Regions from separate parts of the Methylobacterium sp. 142-1Y genome, predicted to be linked through region 2. Evidence: predicted binding sites of a transcription regulator. Region 2 holds the regulator's gene; each other region holds the start of a gene.
What was found. Region 2 encodes LexA, which represses DNA repair genes until DNA is damaged. Its sites were predicted from a motif close to TGTTCNNNNTGTGTTCNG; they were not measured.
Positions count from the first base shown of each region.

Region 1 (5,967 bases), 2.7 Mb from region 2:
CGGAGGGCGGCGCATCGGGAAGGGCGGCCAGCACCGCCACCGGCTCCGGGGCCGGCAGCAGCCGGCCGGGGCGCGGCAGGTCGGCGGGCCAGGTGATGCCGGTGGCGGGGCTCAAGGCCGCGACCCGGCGCACCGCCCGCTCGGGCCATTCGCTCTCGACCGGAGATCGGCGAAACACCCGGCCCGGCCCGAGGCGCAACACCAGCCGGTCGACCAATTCGGCCATCGTGTCCGGGTCTGATTCCGCGCCGGGTGCCGCGAGCTGGCGCGCGTCCAGGCGCTCGACCCTGGGGGCCGAGAGCCGCGCCTCGTCGAGGCCGTGGCCGGGATCGATGGTGGTCAACCGCTCGGCGAGCAGGCGGGCGAGGTGGCGCGAATCGCGGCTCGGCCGGGCGGTGCCGACGCTGACCGACTGGTCGAGCCCGTCGACGCGGCGGAATACCAGGTCGAGCCGGCGCGCCCCGAGCCCGTGCCGGGCGAGGGTGTCGGCGAGCATCGCGGTCAGCCGACCGGCTACCCGGGCCAGCGTCTCGGGCGCGCCGATCGGCTCCGCGAAGGCGAGGCGCACGGTGTGCTCGACCGGCGGCGCCAGATAAGCCAGCGGTTCGGGGGCATGACCCAAAGCCTGGGCGAGGCGGCGGGCGGGCGCCTCGCCGAAGCGCAGGCGCAACGGGCCGCTCGGCTGCTCCAGCAGCTGTCCGACCCGCGCGATGCCGAGCTGGCCCAAGCCCGAGACGGTGTCGCCGTCGAGGCGCAAGGCGCGGAGCGGCAGGGCGAGGAGCGCGTCCCGCTGGCCGCCGGGCGGCAGCACGATTTCGGGGCCGAGGCAGCGGGACGCCGCCCAGGCGGCGCCGGGGGTATCCGCCAGCGCCGCCCGGACCCGGTAGCCGGCCCGGCCGAGGCGGCGGCGCAAATGGGCCAGCAGGGCCGCCTCGCCGCCATGCAGGTGGGCGGCGCCCGCCACGTCGATCCAGATCCCGTCCGGCGGGTCGGGGGCGACGAGGGGGGCGTAACACAGGCACCAGGCCGCGAGACGGCCGAGCGCCGCGGCGTCGCCCTCCGGATCGGCGGGGATCACCGTGAGACCCGGCACCATGGCTTGCGCCTGGGCGAGAGCGAGGCCGGGGCGCAGTCCGAGAGCCCGGGCGGCGCGGTCGACGGCACCGACGACCCGGCGCGGGCCGTCCTGGGCCACAGCCACCAGCGGCTCATCCGGCGGCGGCCCGCCGTGCCGGCGCCGCCACAGGTCGGTCGGCCAGGTCGGCAGGAACACGCAGATGACCCTTCGCATCGGGAGCCTCGAGGAGCCAGGTGCGGGGCTCGGCGCCCCGGGCGCGCAGCAGCGCCACGGTCCAGCGGGCCCGCGACAGGCCCGGCACGGAAAGAGCGGCGGAGGGCGCCGCGGTGACGCCCCAGCGGGTCGCGGCGGCGTTGGGCTCCGGGACCGCGCCGCCCCGGCGGCGGATCACCAGGGCGAGGCCGCCGCTGCCCTCGGCGGCGAGCTGGAGCCGCCGCGACGGGGTGAGCCCGAGCCGGGCGACCTCGCCGACCACCGCCGCGAGGCCGCGATGGCGCAACCCCTCCTCCATGGTGGGCAGCACCTCGGCCTCGCGCCGGGTCTCGGCGTAGAGCACCCGATCGGGATGGAGGCCGACCGCGGCGAGGCCGGGGGCGAACAGGTCGCGGCTCGCCAGGCACCACAGGACCGGACCGGGGAGCCGGGCGAGGATCGCGGCGGTGAACAGGGCTGCGAGCGCCCCCTCCCCGTCCACCGGTCCCGCCGCCAGCACCTCGTGCACCGCGCCGAGGCGCAGGCCCCCGCCCGGAAGGTGCGCGTCGAGGTCGGCGACGCCGAAGGGCAGGACCGGACGGTCCGTCCCCTCGGGCGCCAGCCCGCCGATCCGCTCGCGCAACGCCGCGAGCTGCCGTTCCCGCTCGGCCTGCCGCATCTCATGCCCATCACCGAACCGAAACAACAACTCGTTCTTGTTTTGTTCGGTTTCATGAGCGTGTCAATCGGGGCTGTGGATGGCCGGGCCGTCAGAGCCTGTGAAACCCGGGTGCCTGTTGACGGCAGCGGGGATAGCGGGGTCGGCGCGGCCGGGAAAGCCCGGGATCACAAGGGGATCGGGTGGGAGCGCGATGCGGGATGCGGGCGGGCATAGCCGTTGGACAACGCTGCAGAAGCCGCCAGGAGCGCCGCTGAGCTGGATTCGAGGCCGGCGGGTGCCGTATAACGGTCGTGGGGCGCGACGGGCCTCCACGGGCCTCCTGGCGGAGAATCCGGAGTTTGCGGCTCGTCGGAAGTCGCCCTCGGATTCGGGGCCATGAAACCGGGGTCGTTCGGGAGTGCCTTTCGGCCTCGCGCGGCACGCCGAGTTGCCTACGCGGCGCCATCCGCGATTCACACAGCTTTCCAAGCTGTTAATCGGGGGCCTGCGCCGAGTAACCTACGCCCCCACGCCGAGTCGCCTTCGCCGACCCCCCGATTCCGCGCAGACCTGCCTACGCAGATGCGCCGAGTTGCCTGCGCGAATGCGCAGACCAGCCTACGCGAATGGGCCCTAACCCCTTGCAGGGTTTGATAAAATCGCGGCCCCATATAATACCCATATAGCTCTACGGATTCAGACTCGGAATCTAGATTCAGAATCTCTCATAAAAAGGCTTTTCGAGATCAGGAGTTAGGAGCTTTTCGGGGTGAGCGGCGTGGAGGCGGCGCCTGAGGCCGTCAGCAGGATCGGAGCCTGAGCCCCCTCCCCTGCCTCCCAGAGTCTTGGACGCCCGGGACCGAGTCGGAGACTCCGGGGCAACGAGTCCTCGTTCGACAAAGCCCAGATCAGCCGGAGTCGTTTCCCCGTGGAAGAGTCGAGGCGAGGCTTGAGTCGGTGGAACCGACTCGCCTGTACGCTGGCTGATGATTCGCCGTCCCGATCCGGGACTCTGCCTCGACTCTCGGCGCATGATCGGAGCCCGGCAATACTTTGTCGTGACTCCCGGAGCCGGCCGGACGAAGGGTTACCGATGGGCTGTTTGGTCGCGCAAGAGCGTAGGCAATTCGGCGTGGAGTCGTTCACGTCCCGTAGGCAGGTCTGCGTGGGCAATGCCAGGCGAAAGACATGGAATCTCAATGGGGAAGCGGGAGATTCGGGAGGCTGGCCGGCCGTGGGGCGCGTAGGCAATTCAGCGTGGCTGGATGTGCTCCCGGCAGTAGCGGGGCGTAGGCAACTCGGCGTAGGGAGGCCGGGTGCAATGTTGTGGCTGGGTAAGGTGTCTGGATATTTTATTGATTGATATAACGATAAATATCCATCGCACCTGTAATATACCGATTTATTTTGTAATACTCATTCGCGCATTGCACGCACATACAAGATGAACGTCTCGCAATCGACAGATAATAGACCATCCACGTCATCCCGGGACTCGTCGGAGACGAGAACCCGGGATCCATAACCGCTGACGAGTCCGGAAAAGGCGGCCAGCGTTCCGCTTCACCCTGCATCGTCAGCAGTTATGGATCCCGGGTTCCGCTGCGCGGCCCCGGGATGACACCGAGGCACGGGACACGACAGCGGCGTGAAGGCTGCCGGCATGAAGCTGTCCCACCCTCGACCTTATCCTGAGAGCCTGTTTGAGCAGGATTTTCTACTAAGGACTTGAGGCAAGTGGCATCATCCTACCCTCTAAGCTCATCCTGAGGTGTTAGCCGATTGAAAATCGGCTGACCTCGAAGGAGGGCTCCAGTTAGCTCGGAGACTTCTGGAGCCCTCCTTCGAGGTCAGTCCATCAAGGATGGACTGATACGAAATCCGGAAGATCCCTTCCGGATTTCGTATCACGAGCCCGCGCGGCGCCTGAGCGAAGCCGATTTCCGCATCGCGAAGCGATCAGCCGGAAATCGTATGACACCTCAGGATGAGGTGGTGGGAGGGAGACCCTTGTTATCGTCGTGCAGGGCGTGAAAACGTCAGAGATGAAAAGAAAATAATCCTATCAACAGTCATGACAAACACAACGCCGTCTCGGCGCTCACACGCGCACCGTCACCCGCCGCCGCGACCCCCCTCCCCTCGTAGGCAAGTCGGCGGAATCAAGCCCTTGCCCGGGCTCGCTTATTCGCGAGCGCCGCCTTCGGCGGCACCAGCAGGTCCTTGGGATCGGAGGGCAAGAGCTGCATGCCGCCATCGTCGAGGGTCAGGCGCAGACGCGGAAACACCTCGGTGAGATGGGCGACGTCCTTGCGGAATTCCTGGCGGAACGAGCGGATCGAGCCGTTCTCGCTGCCGAATTGCTTGTAGAGGTTGTCCCAGGTGAGCCGCAGGGGCCGCTCCAGGCGCGAGAGCCGGTAGCCGACCCAGAACAGGAGGTCGAGCTTGCGTGCCGACCCGGCAAAGGCGCGGGCGGCGCGGATGTCGACCGGCAGGGCGTGCTGGATCAGGTTGTCGTAGAACTCGCGGTGGAAGGTGATGGTCGAGGACCATAAGAGGCCCTGGTCCGGGTGGTTGTGCAAAGGCAGCCACACGTCCATCTGGCGAAACGGCGGCACGTTGAGAGTCGAGGCGCGGGTGCCGTCCCACAGGCCGATCTGCATCGAGCAGGCGGCGAGCCGGTTGAGCTGCTCCTTGAACTGCTTGAGCGTGCCGCGCTCGCCGCCGGTGACCGGAAAACCCATGTCGCGGATGAAGCCCGACATGCTCTGCGCCACCTCGACCTTGGGGCTGCGCTGGCGCACGGCTTCCGTGCAGAGATGCAGCAGCAGGAGCCGCGCCTTCGGGCCGTAGGGCAGCCCCTGCATCTCCATCTCGCCGGTCGACGGGTTGATGAGCCGGCCGGCATTGATGGCGAGCGTGTTGCGGCCGTATTCCCGCGAGACGTTGGTGACGCCCTTCGGCTCGCGATACGGCAGGCCGCAGAGCGCCAGGACCGAGTGGATGTGCTGGATGTTCTCGGGCGCCGCGGGCTCGTTCTCGATCACCTCGCGCACCATGTCGCGGCGGCGCGCGTTGCGGGGCAGCCGGGCACGCTCGGCCGCGGCCTCGGCCTTCAGCTCCACCAGCTTCTCGCGCGCTTCGGACTCGGCGTCGCGCTTGGCCTGGCTGGTGCGCACGAAGGCGAGCGTCGCCTTGTAGGCGACGCTGCCGCGCGCCTTCTCGACGATCTCGATCAGGTCGGGGTCGCGCACGCCCTCGACCGGTTCGAGGACGGGTTGCGGCGGGGTCGTCATCTCCACCAAAGGGCTCCGCACGGGGATGCGCGCCGTCGGGGCGTGCATCGTGACTCTGCATGGCGGAGTCGTAACGCGCGAAACCCGAATCGGCAGAGTCCAAGTCTGCCGATTCCCGAAGCAGAGCACCAGATTCCTGTGAATCTCTGTGTCTAACCGGCGAGTCTTCGACTCGCCGGTTGCGCATGGGATCGAACCTTAATCGGTCTCGTCGCGCGTCTTCGACTCGGCGAAGGCGGCGTAGAGCTGGGGAAGACTCTGGATCAGGTAGGCGGCGAAGTCCGGCTCGACCGTGTCGTCGACGGTGAGCTGGGTGCCCTGGCGGCCGCGCTCGATCCGCACCACCGGCCGGCCGCCGAGATTGGTCCAGACCGCCGGGGTCGGCGCCGGCCGCGGCGCCGGTGCGGTGAGGCCGGCGAGCAGCCGGGCGAAGCGGTCGTCGGAGGATAGCTGCGAAAAATCCGGCGCCGCCAGGATGCGGGCGACCACCTCCCCGGCTCCCTCCCGGGCCAGAGCCTCGACGAGCGCCGTCCAGCGCGGCCGCCCGGCCTTGGGCGCCGGACCCAGAGCCGCCACGACCTCCGCCGGCACCGCCCGGCCGATGCCGATCAGGCGCGACAGCTGGGTCTTCTCGACGGCCAAAGCCGCCATGATGGTGGCGCGGTCGAAGCCGCGATCCTCGAGCGCGATGGCGAACAAAGCCCGCTCGATATAGCTGAGATCGGCCCGGGCCGAGTTCT
Region 1 is NZ_CM173224.1:3,903,059-3,909,025, forward strand. It holds gene AC3AOF_RS17860 (DUF6504 family protein) at 1-1,291, opposite strand, end outside; gene AC3AOF_RS17865 (ImuA family protein) at 1,209-1,949, opposite strand; gene AC3AOF_RS17870 (replication protein RepA) at 4,094-5,227, opposite strand; gene repB (plasmid partitioning protein RepB) at 5,426-5,967, opposite strand, start outside.
Region 1: the regulator LexA is predicted to act here: its motif matches at 1,982-1,999, upstream of AC3AOF_RS17865 (ImuA family protein).

Region 2 (5,967 bases):
GAGAGCCTACGACACCATCCTGGCGCGGATCCGGACCGGGCTGCCCTTCGTGGCCGAGAACCCCCTGGCCCTGGCCGACGGCGAGAGCGGCTGGTTCCGGGGCGTGTTCGTCCCGGTGCGCGACGCCGAAGGGCGGATCGAGACCTGGGCCAGCCTGAATTCGCGGGTCGACGGGATCCGGCCGGTGCCGACCGGGCTGGCGCGGCGCGGCCTGGAACAGGCCGTCCAGGGCGCGCATCTGCGCGCCGCCCGCGGCCTGCTCGACTGGTCGATGGCCGACCTCGCCGAGGCCAGCGGCCTCTCGCTCTCGACCATCCGGCGCCTGGAGGACGGGAGCGAGGGGCCGGCGGCCCGCAGCCGCCACGCCGCGGTCGAGGCCCTGCGCCGGGCCGGTATCGGCTTCCTGCTCGTCGAGGGCGACACGATCGCGGTCGCCAAGGTGCGGTGATCCAGGCTCCTCCGATTCGAGGGGCGGTGCGCGGGCTGCGGTGATGCGGGCCCTTTCCGGCCCCGGCATGGCTTGCCATATCGGGGGTATGCCCGCCCCGAAGAAGCCCCGCCTGTCGACCGGCAAGGCCTCGAAGCCCGAGTTGAAGCCGCTCGACCCGTTCCTCGCCGAGCTGCTGAACCCGGCGCTGAACCGCGACCGCCTGCCCGCCGTCGCGCCGCCGCCGCCGCCCGAACCGCCGAAGCGCGGCCGCCCGCGCAAAGCCGCGGTCGCGACCGAGCCCTCTCCGGAGCCCGCCCGCAAGGCCGGGCACAAGGCCAGGCAGCGAGAGGGGGCGACCCCGGAGGGCTTCGGCGAGGCGCCGCAGGCCGCCTTCGCCCATGGCGACGCCGCCGACGTCGAGCCGGCGCTGGCCCAGGCGCTGGGCCTGCGCGAGCCGGACGGCGAGGCGGTGGAGGAGCGCGGGTCGCTTGCCGCCGAGGGCGTCTCGGCGACGGTCGACGCCCTGACCAAGCTCCTCACCGAGGGCAACCCGCTGTTCAAGAACGGCGAGCTGTGGCGCCCTCACCGGCCCGAGCGGCCGCAGAAATCCGAGGGCGGCGTCCCGTTCCGGCTGAATTCCGAGTTCACCCCGGCCGGCGACCAGCCCCGCGCCATCGCCGAGCTGGTGGCCGGCATCCAGGGCCAGGAGCGCGACCAGGTGCTCCTCGGCGTGACGGGCTCGGGAAAAACCTTCACGATGGCCAAGGTCATCGAGGAGACCCAGCGCCCGGCCCTGATCCTCGCCCCCAACAAGACCCTGGCGGCGCAGCTCTACGGCGAGTTCAAGAGCTTCTTCCCCGACAACGCCGTCGAATATTTCGTTTCCTACTACGACTATTACCAGCCCGAGGCCTACGTCGCGCGCTCCGACACCTTCATCGAGAAGGAATCGTCGATCAACGAGCAGATCGACCGGATGCGCCACTCGGCGACCCGGGCGCTGCTGGAGCGCGACGACGTCATCATCGTCGCCTCGGTCTCGTGCATCTACGGCATCGGCTCGGTCGAGACCTATACGGCGATGTCGTTCACCGTCAGCCTCGGCGAGAAGATCGAGCAGCGCCAGCTCGTCGCCGACCTCGTGGCCCTGCAATACAAGCGCATCCAGTCCGACTTCGCGCGCGGCACCTTCCGGGTGCGGGGCGACGTGATCGAGCTGTGGCCGGCCCACTTGGAGGATCGCGGCTGGCGCATCGGCCTGTTCGGCGACGAGATCGAGTCGATCTCCGAGTTCGATCCGCTCACCGGCAAGACCCTCAACACGCTCAAGTTCGTCAAGGTCTACGCCAACAGCCACTACGTGACGCCGCGCCCGACCCTCCAGCAGGCGGTCAAGGGCATCAAGGACGAGCTGAAGTGGCGGGTCGAGGAGCTGACCCGGATGGGCCGGCTGATCGAGGCCCAGCGCCTGGAGCAGCGCTGCACCTTCGACCTCGAGATGATCGAGGCAACCGGCGCCTGCAACGGCATCGAGAACTATTCGCGCTACCTCACCGGCCGCAAGCCCGGCGAGCCGCCACCGACCCTGTTCGAGTACCTGCCCGACAACGCCCTGGTCTTCACCGACGAGAGCCACGTCACGGTCTCGCAGATCGGCGGCATGTACCGGGGCGACTTCCGCCGCAAGGCGACGCTCGCCGAGTACGGCTTCCGGCTGCCCTCCTGCCTCGACAACCGCCCCTTGCGGTTCGAGGAATGGGACGCGATGCGCCCGCAATCGATCCACGTCTCGGCGACGCCGGCGAAGTGGGAGCTGGAGCAGACCGGCGGCGTCTTCGCCGAGCAGGTCATCCGCCCGACCGGCCTCGTCGATCCGGTGATCGAGGTACGCCCGGCCCGCTCGCAGGTCGACGACCTGCTCGGCGAGGTGAAGGAGGTGGCGGCCGCCGGCTACCGCACGCTGGTGACGACGCTGACCAAGCGCATGGCCGAGGACCTGACCGAGTACCTGCACGAGAACGGCGTGCGGGTGCGCTACATGCATTCCGACATCGACACGCTGGAGCGGATCGAGATCATCCGCGACCTGCGGCTCGGCGCCTTCGACGTTCTGATCGGCATCAACCTCCTGCGCGAGGGCCTCGACATCCCGGAATGCGCCCTCGTCGGCATCCTCGACGCCGACAAGGAAGGCTTCCTGCGCTCCGAGACCTCGCTGATCCAGACCATCGGGCGGGCCGCCCGCAACGCCGACGCCCGCTGCATCCTCTACGCCGACCACATCACCGGCTCGATGGAGCGGGCGATGGCCGAGACCGAGCGCCGGCGCAAGAAGCAGCTCGCCTATAACGAGGAGCACGGCATCACGCCCCAGAGCGTGAAGCGCAACATCTCCGACATCCTGGAGAGCGTCTACGAGCGCGACCACGTCCAGGTCGATACGGGGCTGGCGAAATCCGCCGTCACGGTCGGCCACAACCTCAAGGCGGTGATGGCCGACCTCGAGAAAAGGATGCGGGCGGCCGCCGCCGATCTCGACTTCGAGGAGGCGGCGCGGCTTCGCGACGAGCTCAAGCGCCTCCAGGCGACCGAACTCGCCATCGCCGACGACCCGATGGCCGAGCAGGCCGATGTCGAGCGCGAGGCCGGCCGCTTCGGCGCCAAGCGCAAGCGCCGGGGTGCGGAACCGCTCGGCTACGGTCCGGGCGGCAAGGGCGTCTCGGACGAAGGCACCCGCATCCGCCAGCCCGACCTCGACGACATGGGCCCGGGCACCGACCGCGAGGTGCCGTTCACCTACGCCGAGCGCCCGACCGGCCGCTCGACGCAAGGGTTTCCTGGTCAGAAGCCGAAATACAAGGGCCGCAAGGGGCGGGGCTGAGGCGCAGGCCCGGACCGGCGCGGCGGACAGTCCCGCGCCGGTCGAACCCCGCGCGGAACGTGCCTCATCGTCCGATCGACCCGTGACATCCCCGTCTATCACCCCGGTTGCTGCGCCCTCGCGCCGCTTTTTCGAAGCCGCTTGCGGAACACTTGCGGAACGCTTACCATGTTCGCGATTTGTTTCCGGAGCGCGGCAGCGCGGGGATGAGAGTGTCACATGCTCACGCGTAAGCAGTTGGACCTGCTCCGCTTCATTCAGCAGAGAATGCGCGAGACGGGCGTGCCCCCGTCCTTCGACGAGATGAAGGACGCCCTCGATCTCAAGTCGAAATCGGGCATCCACCGCCTGATCACGGCCCTGGAGGAGCGGGGCTTCCTGCGCCGCCTGCCGAACCGGGCCCGGGCGATCGAGGTGATCCGCCTGCCCGACACGGTGACGGGACCGGCGCAGGCCGCACCGGCCGCCGGGGCCGAGGTGGTGCGGTTCAATCCCAGCGTGGTCGAGGGCGGGCGCGCTCACGAGCCGAAGCGGCAGGCCGGTATCCCCGCGATGGCGACGGCGTCGGACGAGAACGGCCACTCGGTCAGCGTGCCGGTGATGGGCCGGATCGCCGCCGGTACGCCGATCTCGGCGATCCAGAGCCAGAGCCGCACGGTGGCGATGTCGCCGGACTTCCTGGCCAGCGGCGAGCATTACGCCCTGGAGGTGCGCGGCGATTCGATGATCGAGGCCGGCATCCTCGACGGCGACCTGGTGGTGATCCGCCGCCAGGAGACCGCCAATACCGGCGACATCATCGTCGCGCTGATCGACGACGAGGAGGCCACGCTCAAGCGCCTGCGCCGCCGCGGCTCCTCGATCGCGCTCGAGGCCGCCAACCCGGCCTACGAGACCCGCGTGCTCGGGCCCGACCGGGTGCGGATCCAGGGCCGGCTGGTGAGCCTGGTCCGGAAGTACTGAAGGGGCTTTCAGTCAAGCGCGGGAACCCTCCCCCCCTCTGCGGGGGAGGGTGGCGAACGGAGTGAGCGCAGCGGGACGAAGTCCCGCCGAGAGGGGCAGCGCGACGCTGATCCAGGTGGCGTCCGTCACTATGGTCGCGACCTCTCCGGAAGCGTGGTTCCCCTCTCCCGGCCTGCTCCGCAGGCCACCCTCCCCCGCAGAGGGGGGAGGGTTCAGGGCGTCGCGCTCGTCAGTGCGCGCTGCCGGTCGCCACGAACTTGAACAGGAACACCGCGGCGATCACCCACACCACCGGCTTCACGTCCCGGAACCGCCCGGTGAGCAGCTTGATCACCGCGTAGGTGATGAAGCCGAAGGCGACGCCGTTGGCGATCGAGTAGGTGAAGGGCATCAGCAGCGCCGTGACGCAGGCCGGCAGCACCTCGGTCAGGTCGTCCCAGTCGAGATCGACCAGCTCGTGCAGCATCAGGCAGGCGACGTAGAACAGGGCCGGCGCCGTGGCATAGGCCGGGACCGAGCCGGCGAGGGGCGCGAAGAACAGGCAGGCCAGGAACAAAACCGCCACCGTGGCGGCGGTGAGCCCGGTGCGCCCGCCCTCCTCGACGCCGGACGCGCTCTCGAGATAGGCGGTCGTGCTCGACGTGCCGAGCAGCGAGCCGACGAAGATCGACGAGGAATCCGCCATCAACGCCTTGTCGAGGCGCTCCATCTTGCCCTCGGTCAGCAGCCCCGCCCGGTTGGCGACGCCCATCAGCGTGCCGGTGGCATCGAACAATTCGACGAGGAAGAACACCAGGATCACGTTGAGCAGGCCGCCCGACAGCGCGCCCTTGATGTCGAGGGCGAACAGGGTCGGGGCGATCGAGGGCGGCAGCGAGGCCACACCCTGGAAGGTGTTGTCGGCGACGATGAAGCTCAACGCCGTCACGGTCAGGATGCCGGCAAGCAGCGCGCCGCGCACCTTGCGCACCGAGAGCACCGCGACGATCAGGAAGCCCAGCACCGCCAGCACCGTGCTCGGCTTGTGCAGGTCGCCCAGCGTCACGAAGGTCGCGGGGCTCGCCGTCACCACGCCGGCGCTCTTCAGCGCGATGATCGCGAGGAAGAGCCCGATGCCGACCGTGATCGCGATGCGCATCGAGCGGGGAATGCCCTCGACGATGATCCGTCGCAGCCCCGTCAGCGTGACGACCATGAAGCACAGGCCGGAGATGAACACCGCGCCGAGCGCCGCCTGCCAGGTGTAGCCCATCTGGAGCACCACCACATAGGCGAAGTAGGCGTTGAGCCCCATGCCCGGCGCCAGCGCGATCGGGTAGTTGGCGTAGAACGCCATCACCAGGGAGCCGATCGCCGCGACGAGGCAGGTCGCGACGAACACCGCCCCCTTGGGCATCCCGGCATCGCCCAGGATGTTGGGATTGACGAAGACGATGTAGGCCATCGTCAGGAAGGTGGTGAGCCCGGCGAGCAGCTCCGTGCGCACGGTGGTGCCGTGGGCCGAGAGCGCGAAGGTGCGCTCCAGGAAACCCGGGGGCCGGGTCAGGCCGGCGTCGCGCTTCATGTCCATCGCTGCTCCTCGTCGCTCTCTCTGATCTGTCGGTAGATCCGGTCGGGCGCGAAGGGCGTCGCGGTCAGCCGCGCGCCGGTCGCGTCCCGGATGGCGTTGGCCAGAGCCGCCGCGACGGGGTTG
Region 2 is NZ_CM173224.1:1,212,387-1,218,353, reverse strand. It holds gene AC3AOF_RS05740 (PAS domain-containing protein) at 1-448, shown strand, start outside; gene uvrB (excinuclease ABC subunit UvrB) at 537-3,311, shown strand; gene lexA (transcriptional repressor LexA) at 3,531-4,274, shown strand; gene AC3AOF_RS05725 (NCS2 family permease) at 4,504-5,844, opposite strand; gene AC3AOF_RS05720 (molybdopterin-dependent oxidoreductase) at 5,835-5,967, opposite strand, start outside.

Region 3 (5,967 bases), 690 kb from region 2:
AGGCGCGCATCGGGGGTGTGCCGTGGCGCGCCTCGACGGCGGCCGCGGCCGTGCCATGATCGGGGGTCGGGCGATGCCGGTGCCCGCCGCGACGGCCCGGGCTGCTCCGCGACGCCGAACCGGCCCCGCCCCGTCAGACGATGCCCTAACCGGCCTCCTCCGGCTCCGGACCGCGGGTCTGGTCGAGGGCCTTGCCCGCCTGATCCTTGCCCTGGTCCTTTTCGCCCTTGCCGACGATCCGCTCCGGGCCCTTCAGCGCCACCGCGTTGCCGGTGCGAGCGGCCTCGTAGATCGCCTCCATCAGGATCTGGTCCTGCAAGCCCTCCTCGCCCGGGGTGCGGGGCGTGCGGTTCTCCAGGATGCAGGTCGCCATGTGGTCGATCTCGAGGGCGAACTGGTTCTTGGCGCCGAGCACCCGCTCCTCCTTCGCCTCGGCCTTGCCCTCGCGATGGTTCAGGAATAGGCGCTGGCCCTCGTAGGCGAAGGCGTTCTGGAGCTGGATCGCGCCGCCCTCGGCCTGCACGGTGAGCGAGCGGGTCTCGTGCGCGCCGTAGCTGGTGGAGCAGAGCGCCAGCGCCCCCGAGGGAAAGCGTAAGGTGAAGGCCACGGTCTCCTCGACCTCGCGGTAGAGCGGATCGTCCGGCGAATGAACCTGCGCCTGGACCGAAACCGGCTCCTCGCCCATCAGCGCCCGCACCCCGTTGAGGCAGTAGAGCCCGATATCCGGCAGCGCGCCGCCTCCGGCCAACGCCGCCTTCATCCGCCACTGCTCGGGCAGGCTCATGGTCTGGGTGTTGGTCGCCTCGATGAGCTTGACCTTGCCGTACTTGGCGCTGCGCACCAGCCGCACGACCTCGCGGTTATGGGGCTCGTACTGGCAGCGGTAGGCGATCATCAGCTTCACCTTCGCGCTCGCGCAGGCATCGATCATCGCCCGCGCCTCGCCCGACGAGACCGCCATCGGCTTCTCGCACAGCACGTGCTTGCCGGCGCTCGCGGCGGCGATCACCTGGTCGCGGTGGAGCGCGTTCGGGGTCACGATGTAGACCGCCTTCACCTCCGGATTGCGGGCGAGCGCATCCCAGCCGTCATAGCCGTAGATCGCCTCCGGCTTGACGCCGTATTGCGCCGCCACCGCCTTGGCCTTCTCGGGCGAGCCCGACATCAGGGCGACCGGCTTCGCTTTCCGGCACTCGCCGAAGGCCGGCAGGATTTCTTCCAGCGACAGCCGGCCGAGGCCGACGATCGCGAAGCCGACCCGCTCGCCCGGCGGCAGCGGCGCCGGTGGCGGCGCGGACGGCCGGTCGGAGGGGCCGCGCCAGTTCGGAAACGTCACCTTGCCGTTCTCGACCTTGCCGGTATCCACCGGCCGCTCGGGTCCGGGCGTACCTTGCCCGGCTGCCCCCTGCGCAGCCCCGCTGCCGAGGCCGACCAGGGTGGCGCCGCCGGCCATCATCAGGCTCCGGCGCGAGAGGGCGGTGACATCGTCCGGCATCGGGCAACCATCCGTTGGGGCTTGAAGAGCCTGCGCAACGAATCCGGGATGGGAGGGTTCCGCCGTCGGCAGGCGCCCGATCGCAGACCCGGCGGGGCTCGCCCGGGTTCTCCTGAACCTGAAAACAGAAAGGCCGGCCCTCGCGGGACCGGCCTTCCGGACACTCCTGGGCGTGAGCGCTGTTACTCGCCCGCCATCATCTCCGGCGAGAAATGCCCGCACCAATCCTGCGCCGAGACCACCGGCCACAGGCCGTGTCCCTGCGGCTCGGGCTGGCTCACGGGAGGGTTGAAGCGGCACAGGCCCTCCTCACCCTGCGCGGCGGCGCCGTTCAGCTTGTGGTCGTCAAAGTAGCGGCAGCTGCGGCAGTTCGCGGACGGGTTCGTCGCCATCGTGTGCCTCCTTGCAAATCAGAACAATTCCAATCGGGCAGACAACTAGGGGCGGCGCGATGGGTTCCTGCGCCCCCTGATGCGGCTTTCGACCACGGGAGGACGGCACCTTCCACCTTGAACAAATCACGAACGAAAGCCAGTTTGCAGGGATGGATGACGCCCTCAAGAAGAAGCTGACGGTTCTCGCCGACGCGGCGAAATACGATGCCTCCTGCGCCTCGTCGGGGGCGCCGAAGCGCAAGGCCGAGGCCGGCGGGCTCGGCTCGACGACGGGGGCGGGAATCTGCCACGCCTACACGCCGGACGGGCGCTGCGTCTCGCTGCTCAAGATCCTGCTCACCAATTATTGCCTGTTCGACTGCGCCTATTGCGTCAACCGGCGTTCCTCGAATGTGCGACGAGCGAAGTTCTCGGTCGACGAGGTGGTGACGCTGACGGTCGAGTTCTACAAGCGCAACTACATCGAGGGGTTGTTCCTGTCCTCCGGCATCATCCGCTCGCCCGACCACACGATGGAGCAGCTGATCCGGGTGGCGAAGACCTTGCGCCAGCGGCACGGCTTTCGCGGCTACATCCACCTCAAGACCATCCCGGAGGCGAGCCCGTGGCTGATCGAGCAGGCCGGGCTCTACGCCGACCGGCTCTCGATCAACCTCGAACTTCCGACCGAGGCGAGCCTGGAACGGCTGGCGCCGGAGAAGGACGGCGCAGCGATCCAGACCGCGATGGGGCAGATGGGCGAGCGCATCCTGCAGGCCAAAGAGGAGAAGCGCCGCTTCGCCCCCGCCGGGCAATCGACGCAGGTCATCGTCGGGGCGGATGCCAGCACCGACGAATCGCTGATCCGCACCAGCGCCCGCCTCTACGACCATTACGGCCTGAAGCGGATCTACTACTCGGCCTTCAGCCCGATTCCCGACGCGGCCTCGATCCTGCCGAGCCAATCGCCGCCGCTCCAGCGCGAGCACCGGCTGTACCAGGCCGACTGGCTGATGCGGTACTACGAATTCTCGCCCGACGACGTGGCCGGGGCGACCGAATCCGGCATGCTCGCCCTCGACGTCGACCCGAAGCTCGCCTGGGCCCTGCGCAACCGCGACCGCTTCCCCGTCGACGTCAACCGGGCCGACCGGGAGATGCTGCTACGGGTGCCGGGCCTCGGCGTGCGGGCGGTGGACAAGATCGTGGCGGCGCGCCGCCATGCGACGCTGCGCCTCGACGATGTCGCCCGCCTGACATCGGGTCTCAAGCGGGCCCGGCCGTTCCTGATCGCGGCCGATTATGCGCCGACGCGGCTCACCGATCGGCTCGACCTGCGCGCGCGTCTCGCCGAGCCGCCGCGCCAGCTGAGCCTGTTCTAGAGCGTGTTATGAACCTATGACGTGGCGTGAGCGTTGAGGGGCATGAGTGCTGATCGCCCCGCCTATCCGTCCGACGTGTCCGATGAAGAATGGGCGCTGGTTGCCCCCTATCTGGCGCTGCTGCGCGAGGACTCGGGTCAACGCGACCACGAGTTGCGCGAGGTGTTCAACGGGCTGCGCTACATCGTGAAGACCGGTGCGCCGTGGCGGTTCATGCCCCACGACCTGCCGCCGTGGGCAGCGGTCTACCAGCAGACCCAACGCTGGCTTTCCGCCGATTGCTTTGGCGCGGTGGCGGGCGACCTGCGTGCTGTGTTGCGGGAAGCGGCGGGGCGCGAGCCGGAGCCGTCTGCGGTGATCCTGGACAGCCGGACCCAACGCTCCTCGCCCGAGAGCGGTGAGCGGGCGGGCTACGACGGGGCCAAGCGCAAGCGCGGCTCGAAGGTGCACCTGGCGGTGGACACGCCCGGGCATGTGGTGGCGCTGCACGTCACGCCGGCGAACGTGGACGACCGCAGCCAGGTTGGGGCGCTGACGTGTGCGGTGCAAGCGGAGACGGACGGGAGCGTGGAGACGGCGTTCGTCGATCAAGGCTACACGGGCGAGAAGCCGGCGAAGGCCGCCGACGCGAACGGCATCGCGTTGGAGGTAGTCAAGGCGCCCGAGGCCAAGCGCGGCTTCGTGCTGCTGCCACGCCGGTGGGTGGTGGAGCGCTCGCTGGCCTGGGCGGCGCGCTGCCGCCGGCTGGTCAAGGACTACGAGCGCTATGCCACCACGTTGGCAGGCATCTACATGATCGCCTTCGTCTGCGACATGCTCAGCAAGCTTGGACGCATCGTAAACAGTTCATAACACGCTCTAGAGCATTTTCCGACGAAGTGGATGCCGGTTCGTCGCAGAAAATGCGGCAAAATCAAAGTCCTAGAGAGCTTCGCGATGGCAACGCGATCGTGAAGTGCTCTAGAGCAGACTTGCGTTGGCAGGCCGACGCTTCGTCAGCTTAGATCCTTGTTTGTCGCAGATTTTTTCCGCAAAACCGGCGTCCAAGTTTGCGAAATCTGCTTAGGTCTTTGGTTTGCCGCATTGCCTGCGACGAACCGTTCTCCACTTTGTCGGAAAATGCTCTGGATGCGCGCCCACACCATCCGGCTCCAGGCCGGCGCCGACCTCGCGGGGTTCCGCGTGGCGATCCGGCGCCTCGTCCCGGCAGGCATCCCACCGGAGGCGGTGACCTGGATCGACGGTGAGGCTGCCTCGCTGTTTGCCGAGGCGGAGCCGATGGAGCCCGGCCCGGCCCTCGCCTTGCCGCGGGCGGTGGCGGCCTTGATCCCATCTGTCGTCATGCACCGCGATCCCGAGCGCTATGCGCTTCTGCACCGGCTGGTCTGGCGGGTGGCGGGGGGAGAGCGGCATCTTGCCGAGGTGGCGAGCGACCCGCTGGTCCATCGCCTGCACCTGATGCGGAAAAGCGTGGCGCGCGACCTGCACAAGATGCACGCCTTCCTGCGCTTCCGCCGCGCCGGGGCGGGGGAGGGAGGGCGTGAGCGATTCGCCGCCTGGTTCGAGCCCGAGCATCACATCCTGGCCGAGGCGGCGCCGTTCTTCTCCGCGCGCTTCCCCTCCTTCGACTGGTCGATCCTGACGCCGGACGGTTCGGCCCATTGGGACGGACGGGCCCTGACCTTCGGGCCGCCGGGCCGGCGCGAGGACGTGCCGGATGCGGACGCCTTCGAGGCCGGCTGGACCGACTACTATTCCAGCACCTTCAATCCTGCCCGCACCAACCTGGCGGCGATGCGGGCCGAGATGCCGAAGAAATACTGGCACAACCTGCCCGAGGCCGCGGCGATCCCCGGCTTGGTGCGCGAGGCCGGCCGGCGCGTGGGCGAGATGATCGCCCGCGCCCCCGAGGCGCCGATGAAGCGCGTGCCGGCGCGGGCCCTCGCCGCGATGGCGGCGCAGGAGCCCGCCTCGTTGGAAGCGCTGAACGCAATCATCCGCGCCTCCGAGCCGCTGGTGCCGGGCGCGACGCAGGCCGTCCTCGGCGAAGGTCCGCTCGGCGCGGACATCGCTTTCGTCGGCGAGCAACCGGGCGATCAGGAGGATGTGCACGGGCGGCCCTTCGTCGGTCCGGCGGGCCAGCTCCTGTCGCGGGCGTTGCGCGAGGCCGGGATCGACCGCGAGCGGACCTATCTCACCAATGCGGTCAAGCACTTCAAGTTCGAGGTTCGGGGCAAGCGGCGCATCCACCAGAAGCCCGGCGCCGGCGAGGTGGCGCATTACCGCTGGTGGCTCGAACGCGAGCTCGCCTTCGTGGCGCCGCGGCTGGTGGTGGCGCTCGGCGCCACCGCGATGCTGGCGCTGTCGGGCCGGCAGGTGCCGATCACCCGCGCCCGCGGACCGGCGAGTTTCGGCGACAAGCCGTATCGGGGCTTCGTCACGGTCCATCCCTCCTACCTGCTGCGACTGCCCGACGGGGCGCGGGAGGACGCGTATGTGGGCTTCGTCGACGACCTGCGGCGGGCGGCGACCCTGGCGGCGGAACCGAGGGCCGCGTGAGTGTGGCCGGTTAACGCGCGGAAACGCTGCATTGCGGCAACCAACCGCCTGCTGCCGAGTTTGACGCCAGACCGAACCGGGAAACGAGGATCATGAGGCTGATCGTGTCCGCCCTCGCGGCGGGAGCTTGTCTGGCCGGTGCCGTGGCGCCGGCCGC
Region 3 is NZ_CM173224.1:1,900,187-1,906,153, forward strand. It holds gene AC3AOF_RS08725 (Gfo/Idh/MocA family protein) at 146-1,495, opposite strand; gene AC3AOF_RS08730 (hypothetical protein) at 1,678-1,887, opposite strand; gene AC3AOF_RS08735 (putative DNA modification/repair radical SAM protein) at 2,040-3,251, shown strand; gene AC3AOF_RS08740 (IS5 family transposase) at 3,294-4,103, shown strand; gene AC3AOF_RS08745 (UdgX family uracil-DNA binding protein) at 4,380-5,810, shown strand; gene AC3AOF_RS08750 (hypothetical protein) at 5,903-5,967, shown strand, end outside.
Region 3: the regulator LexA is predicted to act here: its motif matches at 2,005-2,022, upstream of AC3AOF_RS08735 (putative DNA modification/repair radical SAM protein).